DNA from 2 places in the Nonomuraea sp. LPB2021202275-12-8 genome. Region 2 is predicted to be linked to the other one. Evidence: riboswitches for the same ligand, from Rfam matches in the RefSeq annotation. Region 2 holds a riboswitch; the other holds the start of a gene.
The links. Region 2 has a riboswitch for glycine ahead of gcvT (glycine cleavage system aminomethyltransferase GcvT). Riboswitches for the same ligand answer to the same signal wherever they lie in the genome.

Region 1: linked by a shared signal. The riboswitch ahead of gcvP (aminomethyl-transferring glycine dehydrogenase) and the one ahead of gcvT (glycine cleavage system aminomethyltransferase GcvT) in region 2 are both predicted to bind glycine.

Annotation. Positions count from the first base shown of each region.
Region 1 is NZ_JBAHWD010000005.1:44,492-59,698, forward strand. It holds gene V5E28_RS11100 (enoyl-CoA hydratase/isomerase family protein) at 1-540, shown strand, start outside; gene V5E28_RS11105 (acyl-CoA dehydrogenase family protein) at 898-2,079, opposite strand; gene V5E28_RS11110 (class I SAM-dependent methyltransferase) at 2,079-2,696, opposite strand; gene V5E28_RS11115 (sensor histidine kinase) at 2,826-4,427, shown strand; gene V5E28_RS11120 (response regulator transcription factor) at 4,424-5,122, shown strand; gene V5E28_RS11125 (hypothetical protein) at 5,186-5,611, shown strand; gene V5E28_RS11130 (phosphoribosylanthranilate isomerase) at 5,622-6,215, shown strand; gene V5E28_RS11135 (GNAT family N-acetyltransferase) at 6,205-6,954, shown strand; gene V5E28_RS11140 (CDP-alcohol phosphatidyltransferase family protein) at 7,039-7,620, shown strand; gene V5E28_RS11145 (mannose-1-phosphate guanyltransferase) at 7,625-10,129, shown strand; gene V5E28_RS11150 (FHA domain-containing protein) at 10,392-10,904, shown strand; gene ftsR (transcriptional regulator FtsR) at 10,928-11,554, shown strand; gene V5E28_RS11160 (bifunctional nuclease family protein) at 11,661-12,131, shown strand; gene V5E28_RS11165 (MerR family transcriptional regulator) at 12,280-12,900, shown strand; glycine riboswitch at 12,919-13,011, shown strand; gene gcvP (aminomethyl-transferring glycine dehydrogenase) at 13,175-15,207, shown strand, end outside.
Region 2 is NZ_JBAHWD010000009.1:103,243-118,449, reverse strand. It holds gene bcp (thioredoxin-dependent thiol peroxidase) at 145-618, opposite strand; gene V5E28_RS19220 (DUF3618 domain-containing protein) at 766-1,092, shown strand; gene V5E28_RS19215 (amino acid deaminase/aldolase) at 1,187-2,380, opposite strand; gene V5E28_RS19210 (DUF6286 domain-containing protein) at 2,519-3,118, shown strand; gene V5E28_RS19205 (hypothetical protein) at 3,115-3,618, shown strand; gene V5E28_RS19200 (L-serine ammonia-lyase) at 3,619-4,995, opposite strand; gene gcvH (glycine cleavage system protein GcvH) at 5,048-5,437, opposite strand; gene gcvT (glycine cleavage system aminomethyltransferase GcvT) at 5,434-6,519, opposite strand; glycine riboswitch at 6,554-6,651, opposite strand; glycine riboswitch at 6,652-6,749, opposite strand; gene V5E28_RS19185 (gamma-glutamyl-gamma-aminobutyrate hydrolase family protein) at 6,859-7,548, opposite strand; gene V5E28_RS19180 (3-oxoacyl-ACP reductase) at 7,559-8,323, opposite strand; gene V5E28_RS19175 (aldehyde dehydrogenase family protein) at 8,329-9,672, opposite strand; gene V5E28_RS19170 (glutamine synthetase family protein) at 9,684-11,054, opposite strand; gene V5E28_RS19165 (FadR/GntR family transcriptional regulator) at 11,178-11,882, shown strand; gene V5E28_RS19160 (hypothetical protein) at 11,947-12,702, shown strand; gene V5E28_RS19155 (nickel/cobalt transporter) at 12,842-14,335, opposite strand; gene V5E28_RS19150 (tetratricopeptide repeat protein) at 14,332-15,207, opposite strand, start outside.

The DNA of each region.
Region 1 (15,207 bases), on a different contig from region 2:
AGGCTGCGCGTCTTCGCCGAGGCCCGCGACATCGTCTACAACGTCCTCAACTGCGCCAAGCCCGTCGTCTCGGCCATCCAGGGACCCGCCGTCGGCGCCGGCCTGGCCGTCGCGCTGCTGGCCGACATCTCCGTCGCCGGCCGCACCGCCCGCATCATCGACGGCCACACCCGGCTCGGCGTCGCCGCCGGCGACCACGCCGCCATCATCTGGCCGCTGCTGTGCGGGCTGGCCAAGGCCAAATACCACCTGCTGCTGTGCGAGCCGGTCACCGGGGAGCAGGCCGAGCGGATGGGCCTGGTCAGCCTCTGCGTCGACGACGACCAGGTGCACGACAAGGCCATGGAGATCGCCGTGCGGCTCGCGTCCGGCTCGCAGGAGGCGATCAGGCTGACCAAATACTCGCTCAACAACTGGCTGCGGACGGCGGGCCCGGCCTTCGACGCCTCGCTGGCGATGGAGTTCCTCGGCTTCACCGGCCCCGACGTCGCCGAGGGCGTGCGCGCGCTGCGCGAGAAGCGGCCTCCGTCCTTCTCCTGAACGTCCTTCTCCTGAACGTCCCTGTCCTGAACGTCCCTGTCCTGAACGTCCCTGTCCTGAACGTCCTCTTCCTGAGCCGTGGTTTCACCCCCGTGACTGGGGTAGGCGCAGTGCCATGGAGGACGAGGAAGTGGCTGGTCGCCAAGGGCGTCACGCGCACACAGCGGGCCTGTCCGCCGAGGTCGAGAACGCTGCCCCGGGGGACGAAGCAGCGGCCCGACGGCGCCCGGCCAGCCACCCGGACGCAGAGGAGGTCGTTCACCCCGCCACGCGGAGGTAGACAGGCCGAGGTCGCGCAACCGGCCGAGGCGCAGGACGGTCCGGCGACGACGAGCGGCGGGCGTGCAGGGGTGACGGTCAGAAACTGCGGGGCAGGCCGAGCACCTGGGTCGCGAGGTAGTTGAGCAGAAGCTCCTCGGTCACAGGTGCCACCTTCCCGATCCGGGCGTCGGTGAGCAGCCTGGCGACGGGGTACTCCAGGGAGTACGCCATGCCGCCGTGCGTCTGGAACGCCGCGTCGGCCGCCTCCCAGGCCGCCTGCGAGGCCGTCAGCTTGGCGATGTTGGCCTCGGTGCCGCACGGCAGGCGCCGGTCGAACGACCACGCCGCCTTGTAGATCATCAGCCGGGCCAGCTCGATCTTCGCCTTGACCTGGGCCAGCGGAAACGCGATGGCCTGGTTGGCGCCGATCGGGCGGCCGAACACCTCGCGCTCCTTGGCGTACTCGACGGCGACCCGGAGCGCCACCTCCGCCCCGCCCAGCGCGGAGGCCGCCAGCAGGATCCGTTCGGGGTTGAGGATGTCCCACAGCACGGCCGCGCCCTGGTCGACCTGCCCCACCACGCTGGTGGCGGGCACCCGCAACTCGTCGGCGAACACCATGTTGGACGGCGTGGTGTTGGCGCCCAGCTTCGGGATCGGCCGGTAGGACAGCTGCCCGGCCGCGACCGCCTCCGGCACGTTGACCAGGAAGACCGTCAGCCCGTTGGTGCGCGGCTTGGCGTCGGCCGCCGGGATCGTCCGGGTGACCAGGAGCATCCAGGTGGCCCGCTGCACGCCGGTGATCCAGATCTTCTGCCCGTTGATCACGTAGTCGTCGCCGTCGCGGCGGGCCGACGTGGTGATCGCCAGCGAGTTGGATCCCGCGTCGGGCTCGGTCAGCGCGAAGCACGTCTCCAGCTCGCCGGTGGCGAGCCTCGGCAGCAGCGCCGCCTGCTGCTCCCCGGTGCCGTGCCTGGCCAGGGTGAGCGCGCCGAACCCGGGCGTGAGCACGTACGTGAAAGCCGAACCGCCGGCGGCGCCCGAGGCGGCGATCGTCTCGGTCGCCACGGCGAGTTCCAGCAGGCCCTGCCCACCGCCGCCGAACTCCTCCGGCACGGCCAGGCCGAGCCAGCCGCCCTTGGCGAGCTCCGCCCAGACCTCCTCGGGCCAGCGCTTGTCGCTCTCGCAGCGCTGCCAGTAGTCCAGGTCGTAGCCGGCGCAGATGTCGCCGATGCCGCGGCGCACCGCGAGGGCGCTCTCGGGGAGGGAGAAGTCCATCACGCCATCGTAGAAGGAAGTTCTGTTACCGGTCGAGGGCGGCGGGCGTGGAAGACGAACGCCGGAGGCGCGTTGCGCCACACCGTCCGCCCGGCCACCACCTCCTCGAACCGCTCCGCCAGCAGCGCGCGGAAGCGGCGGGCCCTGGCCAGCGGGATCGCGTGGATGTAGGAGAACGTGGTGAACGCACCGGCCGGATTCATCGCCGAGGTCACCGCGGCCAGCAGCCCGCGCTGCAGGCCGTCGGGGAACGCAGCCCACGGCAGCCCGCTGACCACCACGTCAGCCTGGCGCAGCCCCCGATCCGCGAGCAGCTTGGCGAGCTCGGCGGCGTCGCCATGCACCACGTCGACCTTGGGGAAGCGCTCGGCGAGCACCGCCGCCATCGGCCCGTTGAGCTCCACCGCCAGGTGATGGCCGCGGCCGGCCAGCCTGCGCTGGATCTCCTCGGTGAACGGGCCCGTCCCCGGCCCCAGCTCGACAATGGTCGGCTCGCCGCGCTCGGGCAGCGGCGCGCAGACCGCCGCGGCCAGGCGCTGGGAGCTGGGGGCGATGGCGCCGATGCTGGCCGGGGCCCGGAGGAACTGGCCGAGGAACAGTGCGCTGTCGTTGGACATACATCTGAAGGTACGGCGGAAGATCGCATGCTGCGTCCATCAAGGGGACGGAGATCTGGCCACTAGGAGGAGAGGGCATCCTCCGCCGGGAGGACTGTCCGAGCGTCCGGCCTGGATACCTTTGACCCCATGAGTTGGCGTTGGCGCGGTGTCCCCTTCGACCTGCTCCTCGCCGCAGCCGGCGTCAGCCTGGACCTGCTGATGTCCGGCCAGGCGCGGACAGGAGAGCTGCCGCCGCAGTATACGGTCGTGCCGCTGGCCCTCCTGGTAGGCGCGCCCATGGGCTTCGTGCGGCGCTGGCCGCTGCCGACGGCACTGTGGCTGTCGGCCGCCCTCGTCTTCACCGACCAGATCGAGGCGTTCAGCTCCAACACCGCGCAGATGCTGCTGCTCGTGGCCGTCGGCGTCACCGCCTACAGCGCGGGCTGGCGGGCCGTCGCCGCCGCCATGACGGCGAGCGGGATCGCCACCGCGATCAACCTGGCCGATCCCGGCGTGGCCTTCACCGCGAACGCGTGGATGTACTCCGCCGGCCTCGCCCTGTTCCCCGGGATCGTCGGCGGCTACCTGCGCGGCTCGGTGGGCGAGCTGGAGCGCCGCGACGTCACCCCCGACGTGCTCCTGGCGGCGGGCGGCGTCGCGCAGACCGTGCTCAGCACCTGGACGAGCTGGCACTCCGGCGCCCAGCCCGCCTGGGTCACCGGGCTGCTCGTCGTCATGGCCGGGCTGTCGCTCGGCGTCGCCAGGCGGCTGCCCGGGCTGGTCTTCCTGTTCCAGGCCATCCTGCTGGTGGCCGCCGACGGCTACCTGCCCGAGGTGGTCAACACCTGCCTGGTCCTGACCCTCATCGCCCTCGGCGTGTTCGCGATGCGGGTGGCCTCCTGGATCTGGACGTCGATCGCCTACCTCGCCACCTGCCTGCTCGCGGCGATCGCGGTCGTCGGGCCGGACACCGAGGTCACCGCGTTCCGTGCCGCCGTGCTGTGCGCCCTGGTGATCACGCCGATCGCGATCGGCCGCTACCTCGGCGTCAAGCAGGCCGCCGCCGCCGCCGAACGGCTGCGGATACGCGAGTCGACCCGGCTCACCGTCGCCCAGGTCCGCGCCGACCAGCTCGCCGAGCGCGAGCGCATCGCCCGCGACGTGCACGACATCGTCGCCCACCACGTCGGAGCCATGGTGCTGCGGGCCAGCGCCGCCCGCTACACCGCGCCGGACGGCCCGGTCGCCGACGCGCTGACCGACATCCGCGAGACCGGCCACCAGGTGCTGGAGGACCTGCGCGGGCTGATCGACCTGCTGCGCGACCCCGAACGCCAGCCCGGCCTGCTCGCCGACCCCGCCGACGTGGTCCGCGAGTCCGCCGAGCGGATGGCGGCCGCCGGACTCGTAGTGGACTTGACCCTCGACCCCGACACCGCCCACGCCTCGCTCATCGCCCGCACCTCCGCGGCGCGCATCGTCCAGGAAGGCCTCACGAACGTGCTCAAACACGCAGGACCAGGTACGAAGGTCCGCGTCTGCGTCTACTCCGACGGCGACGGGCTGGCCGTCGAGATCCGCAACGGCCGCCCGCCCACCACCATCGAGCGCCTGCCCTCCTCGGGCCGCGGCCTGGCGGGCATGCGCGAACGGGTCAGAGCGCTCGGCGGCACCCTCACCGCCGGCCCCGATGAGGACGGCGGCTGGCTTCTGGCCGCCAACCTGCCCGCGGTCCGGGGCACCGCATGATCCGCGTGCTCATCGCCGACGACCAGGTCCTCGTCAGGGCCGGGGTGCGCATGCTGCTCCAGGCCAACGACGACATGGAGGTGGTCGGCGAGGCCGACGACGGCGCCGAGGCGGTTCGGCTGGCCGAGCGGCACCTGCCCGACGTCATCCTGATGGACCTGCGGATGCCCAGAGTCGACGGCCTGGAGGCCATCCGGCGCGTGCTCGCGGCCCGGCCGGGCACCCGGATCGTGGTGCTGACCACGTTCGCCGAGGACTCCAACGTGTACGCGGCCCTGCGCGCCGGCGCCGTCGGCTTCCTGGTCAAGGACGACGAGCCGGAGCGCATGGTCGACGCCGTGCGCAGGGCCCACGCCGGGGAGCAGCTCCTGGCGCCCTCCGTGCTGCGCCGCGTCGTCGAGCGCTTCCTCGACGCCGAGGAGCAGGCCGCGGTGCCGGCCCCCCGCGGCCTCACCGAGCGCGAGGTGGAGGTGCTCGCGCTGGTCGGCACCGGCCTGTCCAACGCGGAGATCGCCGAGAGGCTGCACGTCGGCGTCACCACCGTCAAGACCCACATCGCGGCCGCCATGGACAAGCTCGGCCTGCGCAACCGCATCCAGGCCGCGGTGGTCGCGCACCGCACCGGCCTGGTCGACGCCTCCTTCCGCCCGGTGCGTCCGCCGCGGGGCGGATCGGCGAATAGCCCGGCAGACTGACGACCCCGGGCGGGTCCGGCGACGATCCTTGCCGTCTGCATCGCACGACGGAAGGACCACGCCATGCACTACACCGCCCCGCAGGCCGCCCAGCCCGAGACCGCCCCGGCCAGAGCGGTCCCCGCGGGCCTGCTCTACACCCTGCGCGTCGTCATCGTCGCCCAGGCGGTCGCCCTCGTGGTGGCCGCCTCGTTCGCCGGCCAGTCGGTCGCCACCGACGGCGCGATGGGCGAGGCGCACGTGATGGCCGGGATGCTCGTCCACCTCGTCGCGCTGGTGCAGATCGTCTGCGCCGTCCTCGTCTGGCGGCCCGGGCGCGGCGCCGGCTGGCCGGCCCTGGTCAGCCTCGGCCTCTTCGTCGTCGGGATGGCGCAGCACTTCACCTGGGAACTGCTCAGCGCCCACCTGCCCAACGGCGTCATCCTGTTCGGGCTCATCGTCGCGATGCTGGTCTGGGCGTGGTCGCCGGGAGCCGCCCGCCGCCGCTAATGTCGGTGATGTGTACGTGAAGATCTGCGGGTTGAGCGAGCCCGAGCATGTGGCCACCGCCGTCGAGGCGGGCGCCGACGCCATCGGGTTCGTGCTGACGCCGAGCCCGCGCCAGGTCACTCCCGAGCGCGCGGCCGAACTGGCCGCGCTGGTGCCCGGCCATGTGCTGACCGTCGGCGTCTTCCGCGGCGAGGACCCGGCGGCCGTGCGTGCCGCCGTCCTGACCGCCGGGGTGCGCGGCATCCAGCTGCACGGCAGGCACCCGCACGGCGACTTCACCTCGCTGAAGGACCTCGACCGCACCCTGGTCAGAGCCGTCGACGCCCGCGCGGACCTGCGCTGCGGCGCCTTCGACGAGAGCTTGCTGATCGTCGACGCGCCACGCCCCGGCTCGGGGGAGCCATGGGACTGGGCGGCGGTGCGCGGCCGCCCCACCGGCAGATGGCTGCTCGCGGGCGGTCTGGACCCGGCCAACGTGGCAGGCGCCGTCGCGGCGGCCCGGCCGTGGGGGGTGGACGTGTCCAGCGGGGTCGAGACCGCGCCGGGCGTCAAGGATTCGGGCCTCATCGCCCGCTTCGTCACGGAGGCGCGCGGTGCGGTCTGAGCTGGCGCGGGCGCTCGCCTTCCAGCAGGGGTTCGCCCGCCGCAGGTCGCCACACGCCGTCGACGTGCCCGGCGGCTTCGCCGTCCTCGACGACCGCTACCCCTACTCCTACGACGACAACAAGCTCATCGTCTGGGACGCCGCCGATCCGGCCGCGGTGCTGGAGGCGGCCGACGAGGTCCTGGCCGAGCGGGGCCACCGCCTGGTCAACGTGGACTCCGACGAGCTCGGCGTGGCCTTCGCGCCCGCGTTCGCCGCGGCCGGCTACCAGCACGCCGAGAACGTCGTCATGGCCTTCCGCGGCGATCCGCCCGCGGGCCCGCCCGAGGCGGAGCACCTGGATCTCCCGGCGCTCCTGCCCGTGCTGCGCCGCGACTGGCGCGCGGACCTGCCGGAGGCGGGGGAGCAGACCATCGAGCAGCTCGCCGCCCGCGTCGAGACCCGGCTGCGGGGCGCCGACCTGGTGGGCTTCCGCGGCGTGCGCGCCCCCGACGGCGAGCTCGCCGCCAGGGCCGACCTGTACGTGCACGACGGCGTCGCCCAGATCGAGGACGTCTACACCACCACCCGCCACCGGGGCAGGGGCCACGCCCGCACGCTCATGCGGTCGCTGCTGGCCGAGGCGGCCGGCAGCGAGCCGATCTTCCTGGTCGCCGACGCCGCGGACTGGCCCAGGGAGTTCTACGGCAGGCTCGGCTTCGCCGAGGTCGGCCGCACCCACTCCTTCCTGAGGGTGTGACGGCCGCAGCGCTCATCGCTGGGGGCCTGGTTTGGCCGGATGCGGCCCCGCTGTGCTGGGAGTTCACGCAGTAGGGTCTGCTGCGTGAGTGAAACTTCCGCCGAGGACCGAATCTGGACGGTTCCCAACCTGCTGAGCTTCCTGCGCCTCCTAGGCGTGCCCGTGTTCCTCTGGCTTGTTCTAGGCCCGAAGGCGGACGGGTGGGCCATCGCCGTCCTGGCGGTCGCGGGGTTCACCGACTGGCTCGACGGCAAGATCGCCCGGGCGTTCAACCAGATCAGCAGGCTAGGGCGGATCATCGACCCGGCGGCCGACAAGCTCTACGTCTTCGCCACGATCGTGGCGCTGCTGGTGCGGGACGTCATCCCGTGGTGGCTGGCGGCGGCCGTCCTGGGCCGGGAGCTCTTTGTCGCTTGTTTCATCCCTGTACTCCGCAAACACGGCTATAAGGCACTTCAGGTGCATTTCCTGGGCAAAGCCGCCATGTTCAACCTCATGTACGCCTTCCCGCTGCTCTTCCTTGCCTCCCACTCTGGGTGGTATGCCGATATAGCCCGAATTGTCGGGTGGGCGTTCGCGCTCTGGGGCACGGGCCTGTACTGGTGGGCAGGCATGTTGTATGTGATACAGGTGCGCCAGCTCACAACCGCGACCACAAAGGAGTGATCGGGTGAAGGCGGTCGTCATGGCGGGCGGTGAGGGCACTCGGCTGCGTCCGATGACGGCCAACCAACCCAAACCCCTGCTCCCCGTGGTCAACCGTCCGATCATGGAGCACGTGTTACGCCTGCTCAAGCGGCATGGGATCACCGAGACCGTGGTGACGGTCCAGTTCCTGGCCGCGCTGGTGCGCAACTACTTCGGCGACGGCGACGAGCTGGGCATGCGCCTGCAGTACGCCACCGAGGACATTCCGCTGGGCACGGCCGGCAGCGTGAAGAACGCCGCGGCCCGGCTGAGCGACGATCGTTTCCTGGTCATCTCCGGCGACGCCCTCACGGATATCGACTTATCGGACATGGTCCGGTTTCATCGCGAAAATTCGGCTCTTGTCACCATTGGTCTGAAGCGGGTGCCTAACCCGCTGGAATTCGGCATCATCATCGTCGACGACCTCGGCCGGGTGCAGCGCTTCCTGGAGAAGCCCACCTGGGGCCAGGTCTTCTCCGACACCGTCAACACCGGCATCTACGTCATGGAGCCCGAGGTCCTCGGCGACGTGGCCACCGGCGAGCCCGTCGACTGGGCGGCCGACGTCTTCCCCAGGCTCCTCGAACGCGGCGCCCCCATCTACGGCTACGTGGCCGACGGCTACTGGGAGGACGTCGGCACCCACGAGAGCTACCTCAAGGCCCAGGCCGACGTCCTGTCCGGCAAGGTCAAGCTGGACATCGGCGGCTTCGAGCTGTCCCCCGGCGTGTGGGTGGCCGGATCCGCCTCCGTCGAGCCGGACGCGGTGCTCAAGGGCCCGCTGTTCATCGGCGAGTACGCCAAGGTCGAGGCGGGCGCCGAACTGCGCGAGTTCACCGTCCTGGGCAACAACGCCGTGGTCCGCGAGGGCGCCTTCCTGCACCGCGCGGTCATTCACAACAACGTCTACCTCGGCCCCGGCACCCACCTGCGCGGCTGCGTGATCGGCAAGAGCACCGACGTGATGAGCGGCGCCCGCATCGAGGAGAACGCCGTCATCGGCGACGAGTGCGTCATCGAGGCCGAGGCGTACGTCTCCAGCGGGGTGCGGGTCTACCCGTTCAAGACCATCGAGGCGGGCGCCGTCGTCAACACCAGCGTCATCTGGGAGTCGCGCGGCCAGCGCAGCCTGTTCGGCCGGAGGGGCGTCAGCGGCCTGGTCAACGTCGAGATCACCCCGGAGCTGTGCGTACGGCTGGCCAGCGCGTACGCCACCACCCTGCGCAAGGGCGAGCACGTCATCACCTCCCGCGACTCCTCCCTGGCCGCCAGGGCGCTGAAGCGGGCCGTGATCAGCGCGCTCACCGCCAGCGCGATCAACGTGCTCGACCTGGAGGCCGCGCCGCTGCCGGTGGCCCGCTTCCACGCCTCGCGGGGGACCGCGGCGGGCGGCATCACGCTGCGCACCACGGCGGGGGACCCGCAGAGCGTCGACATCGTCATCATGGACGACCGCGGCGCCGACTTGTCTCCCGCCGCCCAGCGCAAGCTGGAGCGCGTCTTCTCGCGCCAGGAGTTCCGCCGCGCCTTCCCCGGCGAGATCGCCGAGCTCACCTACCCCGCCAGAGCCGTCGAGGACTACTCCCACGAGCTGCTGCGCCGGGTGGACATGACCGGCGTGAGAGACATGAAGGTGGTGGTCGACTGCGCCGGCGGCACCTCCTCGCTGGTCCTGCCCCGGCTGCTCGGCCGCGCCGGCATCGAGGTGCTCACCGTGAACGCCGTCCTCGACGACCTGTCGCCCACCGAGACGATCGCCGAGCGCCGCCGTGATCTGCAGCGCCTGTCGGAGCTGGTCAGCTCCTCGCGCGCGGCGTTCGGAGTCCGCTTCGACCCGGTCGGTGAGCGCATCGCCCTGGTGGACGAGATGGGCCAGCTCATCAGCGAGGAACGCGCCCTGCTCGTGGTGCTCGACCTGGTGGCGGCCGAGCGCCGCAGCGGCCAGGTGGCGCTGCCCGTGACCACCACCAGGGTCGCCGAGCAGGTCTGCCGCTTCCACGGCGTGCAGGTGCAGTGGACCTCCACCGCGGTCGACGCCCTCACCTCCGCCGCCGCGGGCGCCGGCATGATCTTCGCGGGCGACGGCCGGGGCGGGTTCGTGGTGCCCGAGTTCAGCCCCGCGCTCGACGGGCTGGCCGCGTTCATGCGCCTGCTGGGGCTGGTGGCCCGCACCCGGCTGTCCCTCAGCCAGATCGACGCCAGGATCCCCGAGGCCAAGCTGCTCAAGCGGGCGATCCCGACGCAGTGGGCGGCCAAGGGGGCGGTGATGCGCTCGGTCATCGAGGCGGCCGAGTCAGCCTCGGAGGGCTACCGCATCGACACCACGGACGGGGTGCGGGTGGTCGGCGACGACGGGAGCTGGGTGCTCATCCTGCCCGCCGCCACCGAGCCCGTCACCGACCTGTGGGCCGAGGCGGCCGACGTCGACACCGCTGCGGTCCTCCTGGAGCGGTGGGCCAGGGTGGTGGAGCAGGCCACCATGTGATCGCCCGGATCCGCGGTCGCGGTCGGAGGACGGCGATTTGTCGGATGGAGGGCAAGATCGTAATGTTAGAAAGGCGCGGCGGCATGGACCTTCAGGCAGGGGCGGCGGTAACTTTGTCAGCGTCCGAACCTGTCGTCCAGCGCCCCGCCTTGACCTTTGCCGCTGATCAGCGTAAGTTGCGGCATTCGCAAACTTGAGAGCGAAGCGAGGCGCGCCCCGAGCACCGTTGCCGCGTCTTCGCGGTAGGAGGCCGAGCCGATCGATGCCGAGCGTCTACTGCACGCAGTGCGGGCATGCCAACCCCGAGGATGCCCGTTTCTGTTCCCGCTGTGGGTCACCATTGGCCAGACCGGAGGTCTCAGGGGACACCACGTCGACGATCTCCGTCGCGGGAATAGAGGCGTACGAGGCAGAGACCGGTGACATGCTGCTGGCCGAGCGGGCGCTGGTCGAACAGCTCCCGCCGGGCACGGCCTTGCTAACCGTGACCAGGGGGCCCAACCAGGGCAGCCGTTTCCGGCTCGACAAGGAGCTCACCACCACCGGGCGCCATCCGGAGAGCGACATCTTCCTCGACGACATCACCGTCTCGCGCAGGCATGTCGAGTTCTATCGCAAGCGCGGTGGCCAGTTCTCCGTGCGCGACGTGGGCAGCCTCAACGGCACCTACGTCAACAGGGAGCGCATCGAGGAGGTCCCGCTGCATTCGGGCGACGAGGTGCAGATCGGCAAGTTCCGGCTCCTGTTCCTGATGCGGACACCCACCGGCGCATGAGCTCGCAGGCGGCACGCTCGCACATGAGCATCGGGGAGGTGCTCGCCCTCCTGCAGGGCGAGTTCCCCGACGTCACCGTCTCCAAGATCCGCTTCCTTGAGGGCGAGGGGCTCATCGAGCCCGAGCGCACGCCGTCCGGCTTCCGCAAGTTCACCCACCTGCACGTCCAGCAGCTCCGCTACATCCTCACCGAGCAGCGCGACCACTACCTGCCGCTGAGGGTGATCAAGGACAAGATGGCGGAGAGCTTCGCCCGTCCCCGCGCCGTGCAGGACAAGCAGGAGGTGCGGCTCAGCCGTGCCGAGCTGCTCGAGGCGGCCGGGCTCGACGAGGAGACCCTCACCGAGCTGGAGGACTACGGCCTGCTCGCGCCGACGGCCAGGCGCTACGACGATGACGCGCTCAAGGTGGCGCGCAGCGTCGGCGCGCTGGCCCGCTTCGGGCTGCACGCCCGCCACCTGCGGGCCGTCAAGGCGGCCGCCGAGCGGGAGGCGGGCCTGGTCGAGCAGACGGTGGCGCCCATCCTGAAACGGCGGGCGCCCGGCGCGATCGGCGAGGCCGACGAGGTCGCCAGAGAGCTGTCCGCTCTGCTGCTCGACCTGCACGCGGCTCTGCTGCGCACGGGCGTGCGCAGTGTTCTCGGGCGATGAGCGGCCCGAGGGACATTCAGGGCCCCCCGGGTGTTACGTTGAATTGCAGAAGCGGACCAGCTATGAGCTGTGCCGGGTCGCCGGCCAGTCGAATATGGAGCAGCCCGTGTTGCAGATGGAGGTCGTGGGTGTTCGCGTAGAAATGCCCACAAATCAGCCGATCGTCTTGCTCAAGGAGGCACACGGGGAACGGTTCCTGCCCATCTGGATCGGCATGACCGAAGCGACGGCCATCGCCCTGGCCCAGGCGGAGGAGCCGCCGCCGAGGCCCCTGACGCACGACCTGTTCAGAGACGTGCTGAGCGCACTGGGCGTGGGGCTGCGCGCCGTCAACATCGTCGCGCTGCGCGACGGCATCTTCTTCGCCGACCTGGTCTTCTCCAACGGCGTCGAGGTGAGTGCCAGGCCCTCGGACTCCATCGCGCTCGCGTTGCGCACCGGGGCCCGCATCTTCGCCAGCGAGGAGGTCGTCCAGGAGGCCGGAGTGATCATCCCCGACGACCAGGAGGACGAGGTGGAGAAGTTCAGGGAGTTCCTTGACACGATCTCTCCCGAAGACTTTGGCAGGGCGGGGTAGGTATTTCAGTGCATTTACGCTTCACGACGCGCCGAGCCGGATCGTTGACTGAGCATGGTCACGGTCCTACGGTGCAAGTGAAACCCGTGGTCGCCTTTTTACGAACCCCCAGATCAGGCCACGGGATGAGAGAAAGCCGGAGGTCCGCGTGGCGGTCAGCAGCGGCGAGGGAAAGACGGCCGGCCAGGAAGATCCGGTGCGGCGTGAGAGCGCGCGGCAGCGTGCCGGAGAGCAGGGTCTGCTCTTCGACGAGCAGCCTGCGAAGCTGCCGGACGACATCGGATACCGTGGCCCGACGGCGTGCGCGGCGGCCGGCATCACCTACAGGCAGCTTGACTACTGGGCACGCACCGGCCTGGTCGAGCCCACGATAAGAGCAGCGCAAGGATCGGGCTCCCAACGCCTCTACAGTTTCCGCGACATCCTGGTGCTCAAGGTCGTCAAGCGGCTGCTGGACACCGGGGTCTCCCTTCAGCAGATCCGCACGGCCGTGCAGCATCTCCGTGATCGCGGGGTCGCCGACCTCGCGCAGATCACGCTGATGAGCGACGGCGTGAGCGTTTACGAGTGCACCTCGGCGGACGAAGTGATAGACCTCCTCCAGGGTGGCCAGGGCGTGTTCGGCATCGCGCTCGGCCGGGTCTGGCGCGAGGTCGAGGGATCCCTCGCGGAGCTGCCGGGGGAACGGGCGGCGGTCGCGGACACCGTCCCGGCCGATCACCCCGCTGACGAGCTGGCCCAGCGGCGTCGCGCGCGCCGCATTGGGTAGTAATCTAGGACATGCTGACGACCCCGTGCGGGAGAGTCCCCGGCAGGCCCGGGGCGCCGAAGGAGCAACCCTCCCCGGAATCTCTCAGGCATCCTGTACCGCTCGGGTGAGGCAACTCTGGAAAGCAGGTGCGCCCGCCAGGCGCACCTCACCGACGGTGCAAGCCCCTCGGGGTGAAGCTCTCAGGTCGCGAGACAGCGCGCGGTGACAGAGGGGGAGATCCGGCATTCGCCCGCGCCCTGCGCCGGTCTCCATAGCCTCGGGAGGCATCTCCATGACCGACCTGTCACCACCCCCGTTCTCGACCCGGCACATCGGGCCGTCCCAGAGCGAGCAGCAGCGCATGCTCGAAACCGTGGGCTTCGAGTCCGTGGCGGATCTGGTGGCCGTGGCCGTCCCGGAGGCGATCAGGGCCAAGGACCGCCTGAAACTGCCCGCCGCCGCGAGCGAGGTCGAGGCCATCGCCGAGCTGCGCGCCCTGGCCGACCGCAACCAGGTGCTCACCTCCATGATCGGCCTGGGCTACCACGACACCGTCACGCCCGCGGTCATCCGCCGCAACCTGCTGGAGAACCCGGGCTGGTACACCGCCTACACGCCGTACCAGCCGGAGATCTCCCAGGGCCGGCTGGAGGCGCTGCTCAACTTCCAGACCGTGGTGTCCGACCTCACAGGCCTGCCCGTCGCGGGCGCCTCGCTGCTCGACGAGAGCACCGCCGCGGCCGAGGCGATGACGCTGGCCCGGCGGGCCGGTAAGAGCAAGAGCGCGGTGTTCGTGGTCGACGCCGACACGCTGCCGCAGACGAAGGCGGTGCTGGCCACCCGCGCCGAACCGCTCGGCATCACGCTCGTGGAGAGCGACCTGGCCGGCGAACTGCCCGAGTGCTTCGGCGTGCTCGTACAGTATCCGGGCGCCTCCGGCGGGCTGCGCGACTTCCGCGCCGTCGCCGAGCGGGCGCACGCGGCCGGCGCGCTCGTCGTGGCCGCCGCCGACCTGCTCGCGCTCACGCTGGTCGCCGCCCCCGGCGAGCTCGGTGCCGACATCGCCATCGGCTCCTCGCAGCGGTTCGGCGTGCCGTTCGGCTTCGGCGGCCCGCACGCCGCCTACATGTCCGTACGTGAGGGCCTGCAGCGGCAGATGCCCGGCCGTCTGGTGGGCGTGTCCGTCGACGTCGACGGAGACCCGGCCTACCGCCTCGCCCTGCAGACCCGCGAGCAGCACATCCGCCGCGAGAAGGCCACCAGCAACATCTGCACCGCCCAGGTCCTGCTGGCCGTGATCGCCGGCATGTACGCCGTCTACCACGGGCCCGAGGGGCTGCGCCGCATCGCCGCACGCGTGCACCGGCACGCCGCGGCCCTGGCCGAGGGCCTGCGCCAGGGCGGCGTGGAGGTCGTCCACCAGGAGTTCTTCGACACGGTCCTGGCCCGCGTGCCCGGCAGGGCGGCCGAGATCGTCGCCGCCGCCGCCGAGCGGGGCGTCAACGTCTGGCAGGCCGACGCCGACCATGTCTCCGTCGCCTGCGACGAGAAGACCGGCGCGGCCGAGCTGGCCGCCGTGTGGGGCGCCTTCGGCGTCGCCGAGGTCGCTCTCGACGACCCGCGCGTGCACGACGCGCTGCCCGCCTCGCTGGCGCGCGAGTCGGCCTACCTGACCCACCCGGTCTTCCACAGCCACCACTCCGAGACGGCGATGCTGCGCTACCTGCGCAAGCTCCAGGACAAGGACATCGCGCTCGACCGGTCGATGATCCCGCTCGGCTCCTGCACGATGAAGCTGAACGCGACCACCGAGATGGAGCCCATCACCTGGCCGGAGTTCGCCGCCATCCACCCCTACGCCCCCGAGGCGCAGGCGGCCGGCTACGTCGAGCTCATCGAGACGCTGGAAGGCTGGCTCGCCGAGGTCACCGGCTACGACGCGGTCTCCATCCAGCCGAACGCGGGCTCGCAGGGCGAGTTCGCCGGGCTGCTCGCCATCCGCGCCTACCACCGCGACCGCGGTGACAGCGAGCGCGACGTCTGCCTCATCCCGTCCTCGGCACACGGCACCAACGCCGCCAGCGCCGTCATGGCCGGCATGCGGGTCGTGGTCGTGGCCTGCGACTCCGACGGCAACGTGGACCTCTCCGACCTCGACGCCAAGATCGCCAAGCACCGTGACCGGCTGGCCGCCATCATGGTGACCTACCCCTCCACGCACGGCGTCTACGAGGAGACCGTCACCGAGGTCTGCGCCAAGGTGCACGACGCCGGCGGCCAGGTGTACGTCGACGGGGCCAACCTCAACGCGCTGGTCGGGCTGGC
Region 2 (15,207 bases):
AAAGGCCCGCTGACAGTTAGCGCTGCCCCGCCAATTCGGCCAACGGCCCCGCTACGGGGACATTTCTCCATTCCGAAATGTTTCCGACCCTTGGAATGAGGAGCCGAGAGCCCTGGGGCCCTCACAGGAGGGCCCCAGCCGGGCTCAGGACAGGCCGAGCTTCTTCTTCAGGCTCGCCACGTGTCCGGTGGCCTTCACGTTGTAGAGGGCCTGCTCGATCTTGCCGTCGGCGTCGATGACGAAGGTGGAGCGGATGACGCCCACGACTTCCTTGCCGTAGAGCTTCTTGGTGCCGTAGGCGCCGTACGCCTTGTGGATTTCCAGCTCGGGATCCGACAGCAGCGGGAACGTCAGCGAGTCGTGTTCGGCGAACTTGGCGAGCTTGGCGGGCTTGTCCTTCGACACGCCGAGGACGGCGAAGCCTTCGGCGGTGAGCCGGCCGAGGTTGTCGCGGAAGTCGCACGCCTGCTTGGTGCAGCCGGGAGTCATCGCGGCGGGGTAGAAATAGAGGATCACCCGCTTGCCGTGGTAGGCGTCGAGGGAGACCTCGCCGCCGTCGGCGGTGGGCAGGGTGAAATCGGGTGCGGCGTCGCCGGGGGCCAGCTTGGTGTCGGTCATGGGTCCTCCTGGGTTTTTCCAGGAAAACCTACCTGGCCGCCCGCCGTGCCGTACGGTGCGCCGACCTGACAGACTGATCACGACGGAGGCGGGCAGAGCCCGCTTGACGACGCGGGGACGACCAGGAGCGCGGTCGAGAGGAGAGCCATGGCTGACACCGATCCCGACGAGCTGGAGCGGCGGATCGCGCGGACGCGAGCGGAGTTGGCGCAGACGGTCGACGCCATCGCCGACCGGGTGAGCCCCAAGCGCGTGGCCGAGCGCACGGTGGCCGATGTGAAGTCCAGGGCCGGCAGTCTGGCGATCTCGGTGGGCGACGCCCTGGGGATGACGTCGCGGCCGGTGGAGTTCGGCGACGACCCGGAGCGGTTGTGGGACGAGGAGCCGCCCAACCTGGCGCCGGTGCTGATCGGTGTGGGCGCGGTGCTGGTGATCGGCGCCGCCATCGCGCTGTGGCGCCGTCGCCGCCGTTAGAGGCACGTCCCGCGTTCGTTGTGGTACGTCCCTCGCTCGTGGTGCGACGCCGCCGTTGGAGGCACGTCGTCACGCGTTCGTGGTGCGAGGCCCGCTAGAGGAACGTCTTGCCTTCGCCTCTGTAGGTGGGGACGGATTCGGTGAGGGTGTCGCCCTCGACGAGGTGGAGGGTGTCGAAGCGCTCGCACATCTCGCCCGCTTTGGCGTGCCTGAACCAGACCCGGTCTCCCACGCGGAGATCCTCGGCGGGCTGGCCGAGCAGGGGGGTCTGCACTTCGCCCGCGCCCTCGTCGGGGGTGTAGCGCAGGCCGGCGGGCAGGTAGGGCTGCGGGAGCCGGCTGGGGCCGGGGGCGCCGGAGGCGAGGTAGCCGCCGCCGAGGACGGTGACCGTGGTGGGGGAGGGGCGGCGGACCACCGGGAGGGCGAACAGGGCGGCGGGCCGGCCGGTGAAGCGGCTGTAGAAGTCGAACAGGCGCGGGTGGAAGAGTCCTGATCCGGCGGCGACCTCGGTGATGGCCTTCTCGCGCACGGTGCGTTCGATGGAGCCGGTGCCGCCGCCGTTGACGAATTCCAGGTCGGCGAACTGGCGGACGGCGTTGACGATGCGGCCGCGTCGGAGGATGAGCTCTCTGGCCGACAGGTTCTGCATGAACCTGATCAGGCGGGCGTAGGCGGCGCCTGTCTGGGGGGCGTCGCCGACTCCGGCGATCTGCGCTTCGTAGGCCATCAGGCCGGTGACGCGGTAGCCGGGGCGCTTGGCGATGTCGGCGGCCAGGTCGGCGGCCTGTTCGGCGTCGCGGATGGGGGAGCGGAGTGCTCCCGCCCGGAATTTCCCGTTGAAGGCTACAAATCCGGCGTCGATGTCGATAGATATCCGGATCTCGTGGCGGGGGTGAACTCCGGCCAGGGCGTGGTCCATGAACGCCAGCTGATCGGCGGAGTCCACCGACAGCGTGATGCGCCCGGCGGCCTCCGCGCTGCCCGCGAGCTCGGCCAGGGCGTGGCGGTCGGCGGTCGGATAGGCCACCAGGATGTCGCCGAACCCCTGCTCCACCAGCCAGAGCGCCTCCGGCAGGGTGAAGGCCATCAGGCCCGCGAACCCGTCCATGGCCAGCACGCGTTCCAGCAGCGGGCGTGACCGGATCGACTTGGTCGCCACCCGGATCGGCTTGCCGCCGGCGCGCCGTACCAGGGCGGCGGCGTTGGCGTGGAAAGCCTCCAGGTCGAGGATCGCGAATGGGGGCTCGAGCGCGGCGGTCGCCCTGTCGTAACGCTGGCGGTCGTCCATACCGGCAGCGTAACCGCATATCGGGCAAATGAATATGAGGCGGATTCACATTGATCGGATGGCCCGTAATGATCGAGCAAACGGGCGGCGAGGGTGCGGTCGAGCGGCCGCCGGACCCGTGTACCTGTGGTCGTTGTGATGACCACGCTCCAGCAGATACTGCCCGGTGCGGCCGTCGCCGCACAGGACTCCCCGCTCCGCAGATCCAAGCGGGCCCTCAGGCCGGCACGCACTCCGGCGGGGGTGTTCGTCGCGTCGGTGCTGACCGCCGCGCTCGGGCTGACCACCGCGGAGGTCGTGTCGGCGCTGCTGGGCAGCCCGCTCGGCTGGGTGCCGGTCGACCAGGCTCTCGCGTTCGCGTCGAAGTCCTCCTGGAGCGAGCTGGCGCCTGTCGCGCTGGCCGTCGCGGGGGCGGGCGCCGCCCTGCTGCTGCTCGCCCTGGTGCCGGGCCGTTCCCGGCTGGTGCCGGTGGAGACGAGCGACCCGCTGATCGTCGTCGGGATCACCCGCGCCGGGCTCCGCCGTACGCTGCGGGCCGTCGCTCAGCAGGTGGACGGGGTGGAGAAGGCGAAGGTACGGCTGCGCAGGCGAAGGATCGAGGTCACCGTGGTGACCGGGCCGGAGAGCTCGGGCGCGATGCTCAGGCAGGTCGGCACCGCGGTGGGCGATCGGCTGGCCGGGGTGGGGACGCTCGCGACCGGCGAGGTGGTCGTGCGGCTGCGCAGGAAAGGGGCGTGATGAGGCAGTATGCGGGCAACCGCGTCGGCCTGGCCGTGGTCGGCACGGTGCTGCTGGGCGCCGGCGGTTACGCCTGGCTACGCGGCAAGGACAAGCTGGATGGGCTGCCGCCACGGGCCAAGGTCCTGCCGGAGCGCGCCGCCATCGCCGTCGCCGAGCAGCCCTGGGCGCTGTGGCTGGTGGCGCTGGCCATGCTGGTGCTCGCCCTGGTCACGCTCCGGTGGCTGCTGCTCAGCCTCGGCTGGGGCCGGTTCGGCGCCCGCTCGGGCACCGGCACGGCCATGCTCTGCGTCGGGCTGAAGGACGTCGAGGGGCTGGCCAGGGCGACGGTGCGGGTCGTCGGCGAGGCCGCATGCCTGCGCATCAGCCTGACCTGCCCGTCCACGGTGGACGTGGGGGCGGTGGCGGCCAAGCTGGACCGTGAGATCGTCAGCCGCATCCGGCGCGAGGTCCGCGACGACGACCTGGGCGCCGTCGTCCGCATCCACGTCCGCCGCTGATCAGCACTCGATCACGTTGACGGCCAGCCCGCCGCGTGAGGTCTCCTTGTACTTGTCGAGCATGTCGCGGCCGGTGTCGCGCATCGTCTTGATGGCCTTGTCCAGCGAGACGTGGTGGCGGCCGTCGCCGCGCAGGGCGATGCGGGCGGCGGTGATGGCCTTGATGGAGGCGACCGCGTTGCGCTCGATGCACGGAATCTGGACCAGGCCGCCGATCGGGTCGCAGGTCAGGCCCAGGTTGTGCTCGATGCCGATCTCGGCGGCGTTCTCCACCTGCTCCGGCGTGCCGCCGAGGACCTCGGTGAGACCGGCGGAGGCCATCGAGCAGGCCGAGCCGACCTCGCCCTGACAGCCGACCTCGGCGCCGGAGATGGAGGCGTTCTCCTTGAACAGCACGCCGATGGCGGCCGCCGTGAGGAAGAAGCGCACCACGCCGTCGTCGTCGGCGTTGGGGGTGAAGCGGGAGTAGTAGGTCAGGACGGCGGGGATGATCCCGGCGGCGCCGTTGGTGGGAGCGGTGACGATGCGCCCGCCCGCGGCGTTCTCCTCGTTGACCGCCAGGGCGAACAGCGAGACCCAGTCCATCGCCTGCAGCGGGTCCTTCTCGGCGGACTCCGTCTGGAGGCGGCGGTGCAGGGGATTGGCGCGACGCTTGACCTTGAGGCCGCCGGGCAGGACGCCCTCCTTGGCGATGCCCCGCCGGACGCACTCCGACATGACCTGCCACAGGTTGAGGATGGCGGCGCGGATCTCGTCCTCGGTGCGGCCGAACGCCTTCTCGTTCTCCAGCATCAGGGCGGAGATCGACAGACCGGTGTTCGAGCAGTGCTTGAGCAGCTCTTCCGCGGAGGTGAAGGGGTAGGGCAGGACCGTGTCGTCCGGCTTGATGCGGTCGGCGCCGGTAGCCGTCTCGTCGACGACGAAGCCCCCGCCGACCGAGAAGTAGACCTTCTCGCGCAGCGGCTCGCCGTCGTCGGAGGAAGCGGTGAAGCGCATGCCGTTCGGGTGCTCGGGCAGCGAGATCTTCCGTTCGAAGACCAGGTCCTGGCCGACGACGAAGGGGATCTCACGGGTGCCGTACAGCTTGACCGTGCCGGACTCGCGCATGGCGGCCAGCCGCTCGTCGATGCTGTCGACGTCCACCAGCTCGGGCTTCTCGCCCGACAGGCCGAGCAGCACGGCCTTGTCGCTGCCGTGGCCCTTGCCGGTCAGGCCGAGCGAGCCGTACAGGATCACCTCGACGCGCGCCGTACGGTCGAGCAGGCCGTCGTCGTGCAGGCTGCGCGCGAACTTGTGCGCGGCGGCCATCGGACCGCCTGTGTGGGAGCTGGACGGGCCGATGCCGATCTTGAACAGGTCGAAGACGCTGATCGCCATTGATGCGCCTTTCAGCAGGGCCGGGGCCCGTTGCCGGGCCCCGACGGTCGGATCAGGACTCGCCTGAGGTGAGCGCCGAATACTCCTCGGCCGAAAGCAGGTCCTCCGCGTCGCCTTCCACGCGAACCCGGAACATCCAGCCCTCGCCGTAAGGGTCGCTGTTGGCCAGCGACGGGTCGTCCACCACGGTCTGGTTGACCTCCACCACCTCGCCGCCGACAGGGGTGTAGATCTCGCTCACCGACTTGGTCGACTCGACCTCGCCGATGGAGTCCCCTGACTCAACGGTCGAGCCGACCTCGGGAAGCTGCACGTAGACGACGTCACCCAGGGCCTCGGCGGCGAAGGCCGTGATCCCGACGGTGGCGATGAGGCCGTCCTCGAGACCGGCCACCCACTCGTGCTCCTTGGTGTAGCTCAGGTCCTCAGGGATGTTGCTCACTTGTTCCTCCTGTAGAAGGGCAGCTCAACCAGGTCCATGGGTTCATGGCTGCCCCGAATGTCCACGGCCAGACCTTCATTGACCCCGGTGTCCACGTAGGCCATCGCGATGGGCTTCCCCAGAGTCTGGGAAGGCGCACCACTGGTGACCTCGCCGACGACGGCACCGTCCTTGGTGACCGGGTAACCGTGGCGCGGCACCCGGCGGCCGCGTGCGACCAGGCCGACGAGCCGGCGCGGCGGCGGGGTGTCCTTTACCGCCTCGAGCGCCGACCTGCCGACGAAGTCGCCCGGCTTGTCGAATTTCACCACTCTGCCCAGGCCCGCGTCGAACGGGGTCAGCTCGACGCCGAGCTCGTTGCCGTACAACGGCATGCCGGCCTCCAGCCTGAGCGTGTCGCGGCTCGACAGCCCGGCGGGCTTGAGCTCGTACGGCTCGCCCGCCGCCATCAGCGCGTCCCAGAGCGGCACGGCGTCCTGGTTGGCCACGAAGAGCTCGAAGCCGTCCTCGCCGGTGTAACCGGTGCGGGCGATGAGCGCCTGCCGCCCGTCGACCTGGGCGGGCAGCCCGGCGTAGTACTTGAGCCCGGCCAGGTCCGCGTCGGTGAGCGTGGCGAGGATCTCCTGCGCGCGCGGGCCCTGCACGGCGATCAGCGAGTACTGGTCCGAGCGATCCTCGACCACCACGTCGTACGACTTAGCCCGAGTTTTCAGCTCAGTGCCGACGATTTCGTAGTTTGAGGCGTTGGCCACCACCATGAACTCCTCGTCCCCGAGCCGGTAGACGATGAGGTCGTCCAGCACCCCGCCGCGCTCGTTGACGATCATGGTGTAGCGGGCCCGGCCGACCGCCAGCGCCGACAGGTGGCCCACCAGCGCGTGGTCCAGCGCCTCGGCAGCCTGCGGCCCGGTCAGGAAGATCTCGCCCATGTGCGAGAGGTCGAACAGCCCGGCCGCGTGGCGGACCGCGTTGTGCTCGGCGGATTCGCTGCCGTAGCGCAGCGGCATGAGCCAGCCGGCGAAGTCGGTCAGCGTGGCGCCCAGCGCCTCGTGTACGTCTTTCAACGGTGTCGGTCGGGACATGTGTCGCACCTCAGGACAGGATCGGATGCCGGGATCCTCCCCCTCTGTCGTCGGTGCCTGAGAGCTTCGCCCGGGGATTTACCGGACTTTCACCTTCGGCGAGGCCCATCGGGCCTGCTTTCCAGAGGACACCTCGTCCGTGCGGTCCTTTGCCTTGAGAGGTTCGCGGGGAGGGCTTGCTCCTTCAGGGACCCCGACCGGCTGTCAGGGCGCTCTCCCGCACGGTTTCGACGGTGATGTCCGCAAGCCTAGTGGCGTCATGGGGGTGTTGTCGCGCCCCGGTACGCCGAGCGCGGCGTCCGTCCCCATGCCGCGGGCGTACGGTCCCGAGGGGCCGGGTCAGCAGGCCGCCACGAGGGCCTCGAAGAGGGCGCAGTCGGTGGCCGCCTCCGGATGCCATTGGACGGCCATCGTGAAGGGGTGGGAGTCCAGCTCCAACGCCTCGATCGTGCCGTCGCCGGCCGTGGCGGCCACCCGCAGGCCCGGGGCCAGGCGGTCGACGGCCTGGTGGTGGTAGTGGGGCACCTCCACCGGATCCTCGCCGAGGGCCTTGGCGACCCGGCTGCCGGGGACGGGGTGGACCGGGAGGTGGCCGAACTCGCCGGGTGCGGGGGAGTGGCCGGCGTGCCCGACCACGTCCGGCAGGTGCTGGTGCAGGCTGCCGCCGAGGGCGACGTTCAGCACCTGCAGGCCCCGGCAGACGCCCAGGTAGGGGAGCCCGGCCGTGAGGGCCGCCTCAAGGACCGCGAACTCCGCCTCATCGCGAAATTTCCGGATGTAGCCGGTCCGCTCGTGCGGCTGCTCGCCGTACCTGCCGGGATCGATGTCGCCCCCGCCCGCCAGGATCAGCCCGTCCAGCCGTCCCGTCAGCGCGGCCGGCTCGCCGGCCGGCGGCAGCAGCACGGGCTGGCCGCCCGCCCGCACCACCTGCTCCACGTAGGTGTACGGAAGCAGCGCGACGGTCATGTCCCAGACCGTGAACCGCGCCGGCTCGACGTAGGACGTGATGCCGATCACCGGCCGCCTCATCGTCGTCTCCTCATAGCGGTGTCACGTAGGCGCCGGAGATCCCGCCGTCCACCAGGAACTGCGACGCGGTGATGAACGACGCGTCGTCGCTGGCCAGGAAGGCGACGGCGGCCGCGATCTCCGACGCCTCGGCGAAGCGGCCGACCGGCACGTGCACCAGCCGGCGCTGGGCGCGTTCGGGGTCCTTGGCGAACAGCTCCCGCAGCAGCGGCGTGTTGACCGGCCCGGGGCACAGGGCGTTGACCCGGATGCCCTCGCGGGCGAACTGGACGCCCAGCTCCCGCGACATCGCCAGCACCCCGCCCTTGGAGGCGGTGTAGGAGATCTGCGAGGTCGCCGATCCCATGACCGCCACGAAGGAGGCGGTGTTGATGATGGAGCCCTTGCCCTGGCGGCGCATGTGGCCGATGGCGTGCTTGCAGCAGAGGTAGACGCTGGTGAGGTTCACCTCCTGGACGCGCCGCCAGGCGTCGATGCCGGTCTCCAGGATCGAGTCGTCGTCCGGCGGGGAGATGCCCGCGTTGTTGAAGGCGATGTCCACGCTGCCGTAGCTGTCGAGCGCCGTGGCGTACATCCGCTCGACGTCGTCCTCGCTGGTCACGTCCGCCCTGACGAACAGGCCGCCGACCTCGGCCGCGGCCTTGGTGCCCGATTCCTCGTCGATGTCCACGCAGACGACCTTCGCGCCCTCCTGGGCGAACCGGTGCGCGGTGGCCAGGCCGATGCCGCTGCCCGCGCCGGTGATGACGGCGACGCGGTCCTGCAAACGCTGCATATGTTTCACTCCGATGAGATGAAGACGTTCTTGGTCTCGGTGAACGCCGACAGGGCGTCGGGCCCGAGCTCGCGGCCGAGCCCCGACTGCTTGAAGCCGCCGAACGGGGTCCAGTAGCGGACGGACGAGTTGGAGTTCACCGAGAGCGCGCCCGCTTCGACGGCTCTGGCCACGCGCAGCGCCCGGCCGATGTCGCGGGTCCAGATGGAGCCGCTCAGGCCGTAGCGGGTGTCGTTGGCGATGCGCACCGCCTCCGCCTCGTCGGCGAACGGCACCACCGACACGACCGGGCCGAAGATCTCCTCGGTGAACGCCCGGTCCGTGACCGACGAGGTCAGCACCGTCGGCGGGAACCAGTACCCCTTGCCCTGCGGGCAGGCGCCCTGGAGGTAGGGGGCTTCGTCGACGAAGCCGCGGACCCGGTCCAGGTGCTCGGCGCTGATCAGCGGGCCCATCTCGGTGCCGGGGTCGAGGGGGTCTCCGACGCGGATGCCGCGCACCGCCTCCGACAGCCGCTGGAGGAACTCGTCGTAGGCGCCGGCCTGCACGAGGATGCGGGATCGGGCGCAGCAGTCCTGGCCGGAGTTGTCGAAGACGGCATAGGGGGCGGCTTTCGCCGCCTTTTCCAGGTCTGAGTCCGCAAAGATGATATTTGCGGACTTGCCGCCTAGTTCGAGGGTGACCCGCTTGACCTGGGCGGCGGCCTTGGCCGCGATCTCCTTGCCCACCTCGGTCGAGCCGGTGAACACGATCTTCGCCACGTCCGGATGCTCGACCAGGCGGGCTCCCGCGACCTCCCCTGCTCCAGGCAGCACCTGGAACACCCCCTCGGGGAGGCCCGCCGCCAGGGCCAGCTCGGCCAGCCTCAGCGCGGTCAGCGGGGTCCATTCGGCGGGCTTGACGATCACCGTGTTGCCCGCCGCGAGCGCCGGTGCGACGCCCCACGACATGATCAGCATCGGGAAGTTCCACGGCACGATGACGCCGACGACGCCCAGCGGCTCCTGGAAGGTCACGTCCACGCCGCCGGGCACCGGGATCTGCTTGCCGTGGTTGCGTTCCGGGGCTCCGGCGTAGAAGTGCAGGACGTCGCGGACGGCGCCCGCCTCCCAGCGGGCGTTGCCGATCGGGTGACCGGCGTTGGCGACCTCCAGCAGGGCCAGCTCCTCGCCGTGGCCGTCCACCAGGTCGGCGAAGCGGCGCAGCAGGCGCGCCCGGTCTCCCGGAGCCACCTCGCGCCAGGCCGCCTGTGCCTTCCTGGCACGCTCCACGGCCCGGTCCACCTCGCCGACGCCGGCGAACTCGACGTCGGCGACGACCTCTTCCGTGGCCGGATTGATGATCTTCATTGCCTGTCCGTTCACATCCGCTCGAAGCCGCGGAACAGCTCCCAGTCCGTCACCGCCGCGTCGAAGGCCTCCAGCTCGACCCGGGCGTTGTTGGCGTAGTGCGCCACCACCTCGTCGCCGAACGTCTCGCGGGCCAGCTTCGACCCCTCGAACAGCGCGAGCGCGTCCCGCAGCGTGTGCGGCACGGTCTCGGCGCCCGAGGCGTAGGCGTTGCCCTCGAACGCCTCCTCCAGCTCCAGCTCGCCGTCGATGCCGTGCAGTCCGGCCGCGATCAGCGCCGCCACCGCGAGGTAGGGGTTCACGTCGCCGCCCGGCACCCGGTTCTCGACTCGCAGCGAGGGGCCGTGGCCGACCAGGCGCAGCGAGCAGGTGCGGTTGTCCACGCCCCACTTGACGGCCGTGGGCGCGAAGCTGCCGGGCACGAAGCGCTTGTAGGAGTTGATGTTGGGCGCGTACATGAGGGTGAACTCGCGCATGGCGGCGAGCTGACCGGCCACGAACCTGCTGCCGAGCTCGGACATGCCGTGCGGGCCGTCGCCCGCCATGACCAGGTCGCCGCCCGTGCCGCGCAGCGAGATGTGGATGTGGCAGGAGTTGCCCTCGCGGTGGTTGGGCTTGGCCATGAAGGTGATCGACCTGCCCTCCTGGGCGGCGATCTCCTTGGCGCCGTTCTTGTAGACGGAGTGGTTGTCGCAGGTCCTCAGCGCCTCGTCGAAGCGGAAGGCGATCTCGTGCTGCCCCAGGTTGCACTCGCCCTTGGCGGACTCGACGTAGAGCCCGGCGCCTTCCATCTCGCGCCTGATCCGGCGCAGCAGCGGCTCGATGCGCGCCGTGCCGAGGAGTGAGTAGTCGACGTTGTAGAGGTTGGCGGGCGACATGTCGCGATAGGCGCGTTTCCACGCCTCCTCGTAGCTGTCCTCGTAGACGATGAACTCCAGCTCGGTGCCCACGTACGCGCGCAGCCCGCGCTCCTCCAGCCGGGCGAGCTGGCGGCGCAGGATCTGCCGGGGCGAGGCGGCCACCTCCGCGCCGCCCTCCCACGCCAGGTCGGCCATCAGCATGGCGGTGCCCTCCTGCCAGGGCACCCGGCGCAGCGTCGGCAGGTCCGGCTTCATCACGAAGTCCCCGTACCCCCGATCCCAGGACGACATCGCGTAGCCGCCGACCGTGTTCATGTCCACGTCGACCGCGAGCAGGTAGTTGCACCCCTCGGACCCGTGGTGCAGCACCTCGTCCAGGAAGTAACGTGCCGACAGCCGCTTGCCCTGGAGCCTGCCCTGCATGTCCGCGAGCGCCAGCAGCACCGTGTCGATCCGTCCGTGCGACACCTCGTCCCGCAGCTCCTCGACGGTGAGGAAGCCGGCGCCGGATCGATCGCTCACGTAGGTCGCTCCCATCTTGCTGGACGCGCTTACCAGTTGATTGGGCTAGTCTCAGACCATTGATGTGCATGCCGGGATCGCTTGTCAAGACCTGAGGACACGTTGGACGAGTCGGCGCGTTTGATGACGGTGTTGCGGCCGGTACGGGCCGGAAACGCCTTCGAGGAGACCGTGGAGCGGCTGCTCCAGGCGATCAAGCTCGGCGTGGTCGCGCCGGGCGAGAAACTCCCCCCGGAGCGCGAGCTCGCCGTCCAGCTCGGCATCAGCCGGGTGACCCTGCGCGATGCGATCCGAGCCCTGCAGGAAGCGGGCTATCTCGACGTACGGCGCGGCCGCTACGGCGGCGCGTTCGTCATCTACGTGCCGCCCACCCCCGGCGCGGCCGACCTGCGCAAGGTCGTGGCCGACATGGGCGCGGCGGACCTGGCCGACGCGCTCACCTTCCGGATGGCGGTGGAGTGCGGTGCCGCCCAGGTGCTCGCCGCCTCCGGCCTCACGCCGCTCCAGCGCGCCACCCTGGAGCGGAGACTGTCGGACCTGGACGAGGCGTCCCTCGCGGACTACCGCCGCCTCGACACCGCCTTCCATCTGTCCATCGCCGAGCTCACCGGCTCCTCCCTGCTGGCGGCGGCCTGCGCCGACGCGCGCCTGCGGGTCAGCGACCTGCTCGACGCGATCCCCATGCTCCAGGCCAACCTCGACCACGCCGCCGCCCAGCACCGGGCCATGGTGACGGCCATCGTCTCCGGTGACCCGGAGGCGGCCCGGTGCGCGGTCGCCGAGCACCTGGAGGGCACGGCGGCCCTCCTGCGCGCCTTCCTGTCCTGACGGACAAAGCAGCTCTCTTTTCCTCAAGGAGTACGAGGAGCCTCGTAGAGTCGTTCTCAAGGTCATGGGGAACTGGTTCCAGCAGAGCATCATCGCCACAGGACGGCTGCCGCTGTTCTGTTTCTTCGTCGCGCTCATCGTGGCCTTCATCGCCACCCGCATCCACGTGCGGCTGATCAGGGCGAAGGTCGGCTGGTTCCGCAACCTCAACGTGGGCGAGATGCACATCCACCACGTGGTGTTCGGCGTCGTGCTCATGCTGGTCGGCGGCGTCGCCGGGCTCGTCGTCTCCGGGGCCTCGCAGGAGGGCTACGCGGTCGCCGCGTCGATCTTCGGGGTCGGGTCCGCCCTGGTGCTGGACGAGTTCGCGCTGATCCTGCACCTGCACGACGTCTACTGGGAGGAAGAGGGGCGCACCTCCGTCGACGCCGTCTTCATCGCCGTCGCCGTGACCGGGCTGCTGCTCATCGGGCTGCGCCCGCTCACCGAGGACTACGGCATCCTCGTGAGCCCGGCCGTGCTGATCGTGGCCAACCTCGTGCTGGCCGTCGTCACGCTGCTCAAGGGCAAGATCTGGACCGGGATGGCGGGGCTGTTCCTGCCGGTGCTGCTGGTCGTGGGCGCGGTGCGGCTGGCCAGGCCGGGCTCGCCGTGGGCGCACTGGTTCTTCGCCGGGCGCTCACGGCGCAGGATGGCCAGGGCCATCCACCGCGAGGAGCGATGGCGGCGACCGGTCATCAGGGCCAAGATCGCTTTTCAGGAGTTCCTCTCCGGCCGCCACGACCTGCCGTCCAGCAGGCGCGCGCGCCGGCATATCTAGGTCGCTCCACCTGGGGCGCCGTCTAGGGCATCGGCAGCAGCCCCTCGTGGCGGACCGTCCACGAGCCGTCCGCCGGGAAGCCGGGCGCCGGTCCTGGGTCCAGACCCTCGTGCGCGACATCCTCCTGGCGGAGGCCCCGTCAGAGCGCGACGGCTGATCGCACCGCCAGGCCGGCGCCGAGCAGCACCACCATCATCGCCGTGCCCAGCGGGGCGAGGGTGGAGAGCCGGGTCGCCAGGCGGCGCCCGGCCGAGGCGCGCTGTTCGAGGCGGTCGACGAGCTTGACGAGCAGCAGGCCGGTCACGTTGAGCGTGGCGGCCATGCCGAGGCCGTAGGCCGTGACCAGCGCCACCCCGAACCAGGTGCGGCCCAGTGCGATCGCGCCCAGCAGCACGATCAGCGCCGACGGGCTCGGCACCAGCCCGCCCGCGACCCCCAGCCCCACCAGCCCGGACCGCTTCGACCCCTGCCCGTGGCCATGACCGTGGCCGTGGCCATGACCGTGCCCGTGCCCGTGCCCGTGCCCGTGGCCGTGTCCATGACCATGACCGTGTTCTTGGGCACGGCCCCGGCGGGCGTTCAGGAAGAGGCGCAGGCCGATGACGGCGATCAGCAGGCCGCTGGCCACCCCCAGCCAGGACAGCACCGACTCCCCGGCCAGTGCCGAGAACGCGCTCAGCACCAGGCCCACCACCAGGACCGCGGCCGTGTGCGTGGCGGTCACCGTCGCGCCGACGACGAACGCGTCACGCGGGCGGCCACGCCGGCCGGCCAGGTAGGCGGCCATGATGGTCTTGCCGTGCCCGGGGATGAGCGCGTGCCCGGCACCCAGCACCACCGCCAGGCCGAGCGCCAGCAGCCCCAGCGGCACGGTGAGGGCGTCGGCGCCGACCAGCCCGGTGAACACGCGCTCCAGCGCGGCCAGGGCGTCGCCGATCGGGCCGCCGATCGGGATGCCGACGGAGACGCCGGGAGCCGCCCCGGACCCAGCCGGGTCCGGCCCGGTCGCAGCGGAGAGGCCGCCGGGGGAGCCGGCCACGACGAACGTGGCCGTACGCTGGTCGAGCGGGTCGGACAGCAGGTCATTCGGATAGCGGCGCAGCTCGTCGCTCACGCTCGCGACCGGCACCGACGAGCCCGAGAGCCGGACGCCGTCGCCGACCGCGGTGATCTCGCGCCAGCCGATCCGGTCCTGCTCGAAGCCGTCGGTGAAGACCACGGTCCCCGTCACGCGGGTGACGGCGACCAGCTCGCACGTCAGCCGGCTGGTCCGGAGGCCGCCCTGGCCCGGCGCGTAGGCGTGGGCCGAGCCGGCCACCCGCCACGGCACCGCCCTGCCGTCGACCGTGAGCCGCTGCGCACCGGCCAGCGCGGCGCATCTGCGGTCCGCGTACGTGGCGTCCACGTCGGGTTCGGCCTGCAGGGCCGGCAGCTCGGCGAGGTCGACCACGGCGCGGTTGCGCACGCGGTCCGCGGCCACGCGCAGCCCGTCGTAGTGGTTGACGGTGAAGTTGCCGAGCGGGTGGGCCGTCGCCGAGTCCGCTCGCGCCATGGCGACGAACAGCACGCTCGCGCACATCGACAGCACCAGGCCGGCGGCGATGGAGAGCAGGCCGAGCCGGAGCATCCTCATGAGAACCTCGCAAGGGCGGGCAGTTCGGGATCGAAGCCGGGGGGCGGCGTGCTCGTGGCGCCGCGGGCGGACCGGCCGAGCGCGCGCTCGATCTCCGCGCGGTGATGGCGCAACAGCGGGTTGCGCCAGCCGGTCGAGGTGGCCTGCCTGGCGTAGCGGAGCGCCTCCTCGGAATCTCCCGCCCGGTGCAGGGCCCAGGCCAGCGCGTCGGCGGCGACCAGATTGGGGTTGCGGCCGTACTCGGCTCGGGCGTGCCGGACGGCCCGTGCGGGATCGCCGTGGTCGGCCTCGAACTCGGCCCAGGTGAGGTCGTCACGCACGCCGGACTGCTCCAGCAGGGTCCGCTGGGCGCGCAGCACGGTCCAGTCCGCGGGCAGGCCCGCCTTGAGCCGGGTCTCGCCCTGCTCGATGAGGTACTGGGCCAGCGGGAGCCGCTGGACCACACTCTCGTAGAGGCCGAGCGCCTCGGTCAGACGGCCATCGAGGGCGGCGACCCTGGCCCGCCCGGCGAGGGCCGGGGTGTGGGCGGGCTGGACCTCCAGTGCCTGGGCGTACCACCGGTCGGCCGTCGCCGGGTCGCCTCCGTGCAGGGCCAGCTCGCCCAGGTAGTAGCGGGTGTAGGCCAGGTCGGCGGGGGTGTGCGCGTCGTCGTGGGCGTACTCCAGGAAGCTGCGCGCCGCCTCCTGGTCGCCGCGCAGCTCGGCCGCGTACGACGCGCGGGCGAAGGCGGCCACGCCCGGCCGCAGGCTCATCATCCTGTCGACGGCCCGCTGGGCGGCGCGCAGGTCGCCGAGTTGCGTGTGGGCGTCGGCGAGGACGCCGTGGGCGCCGGCGCTGTAGGGATTGACGGCGACGGCCCGCTCGGCCAGCTC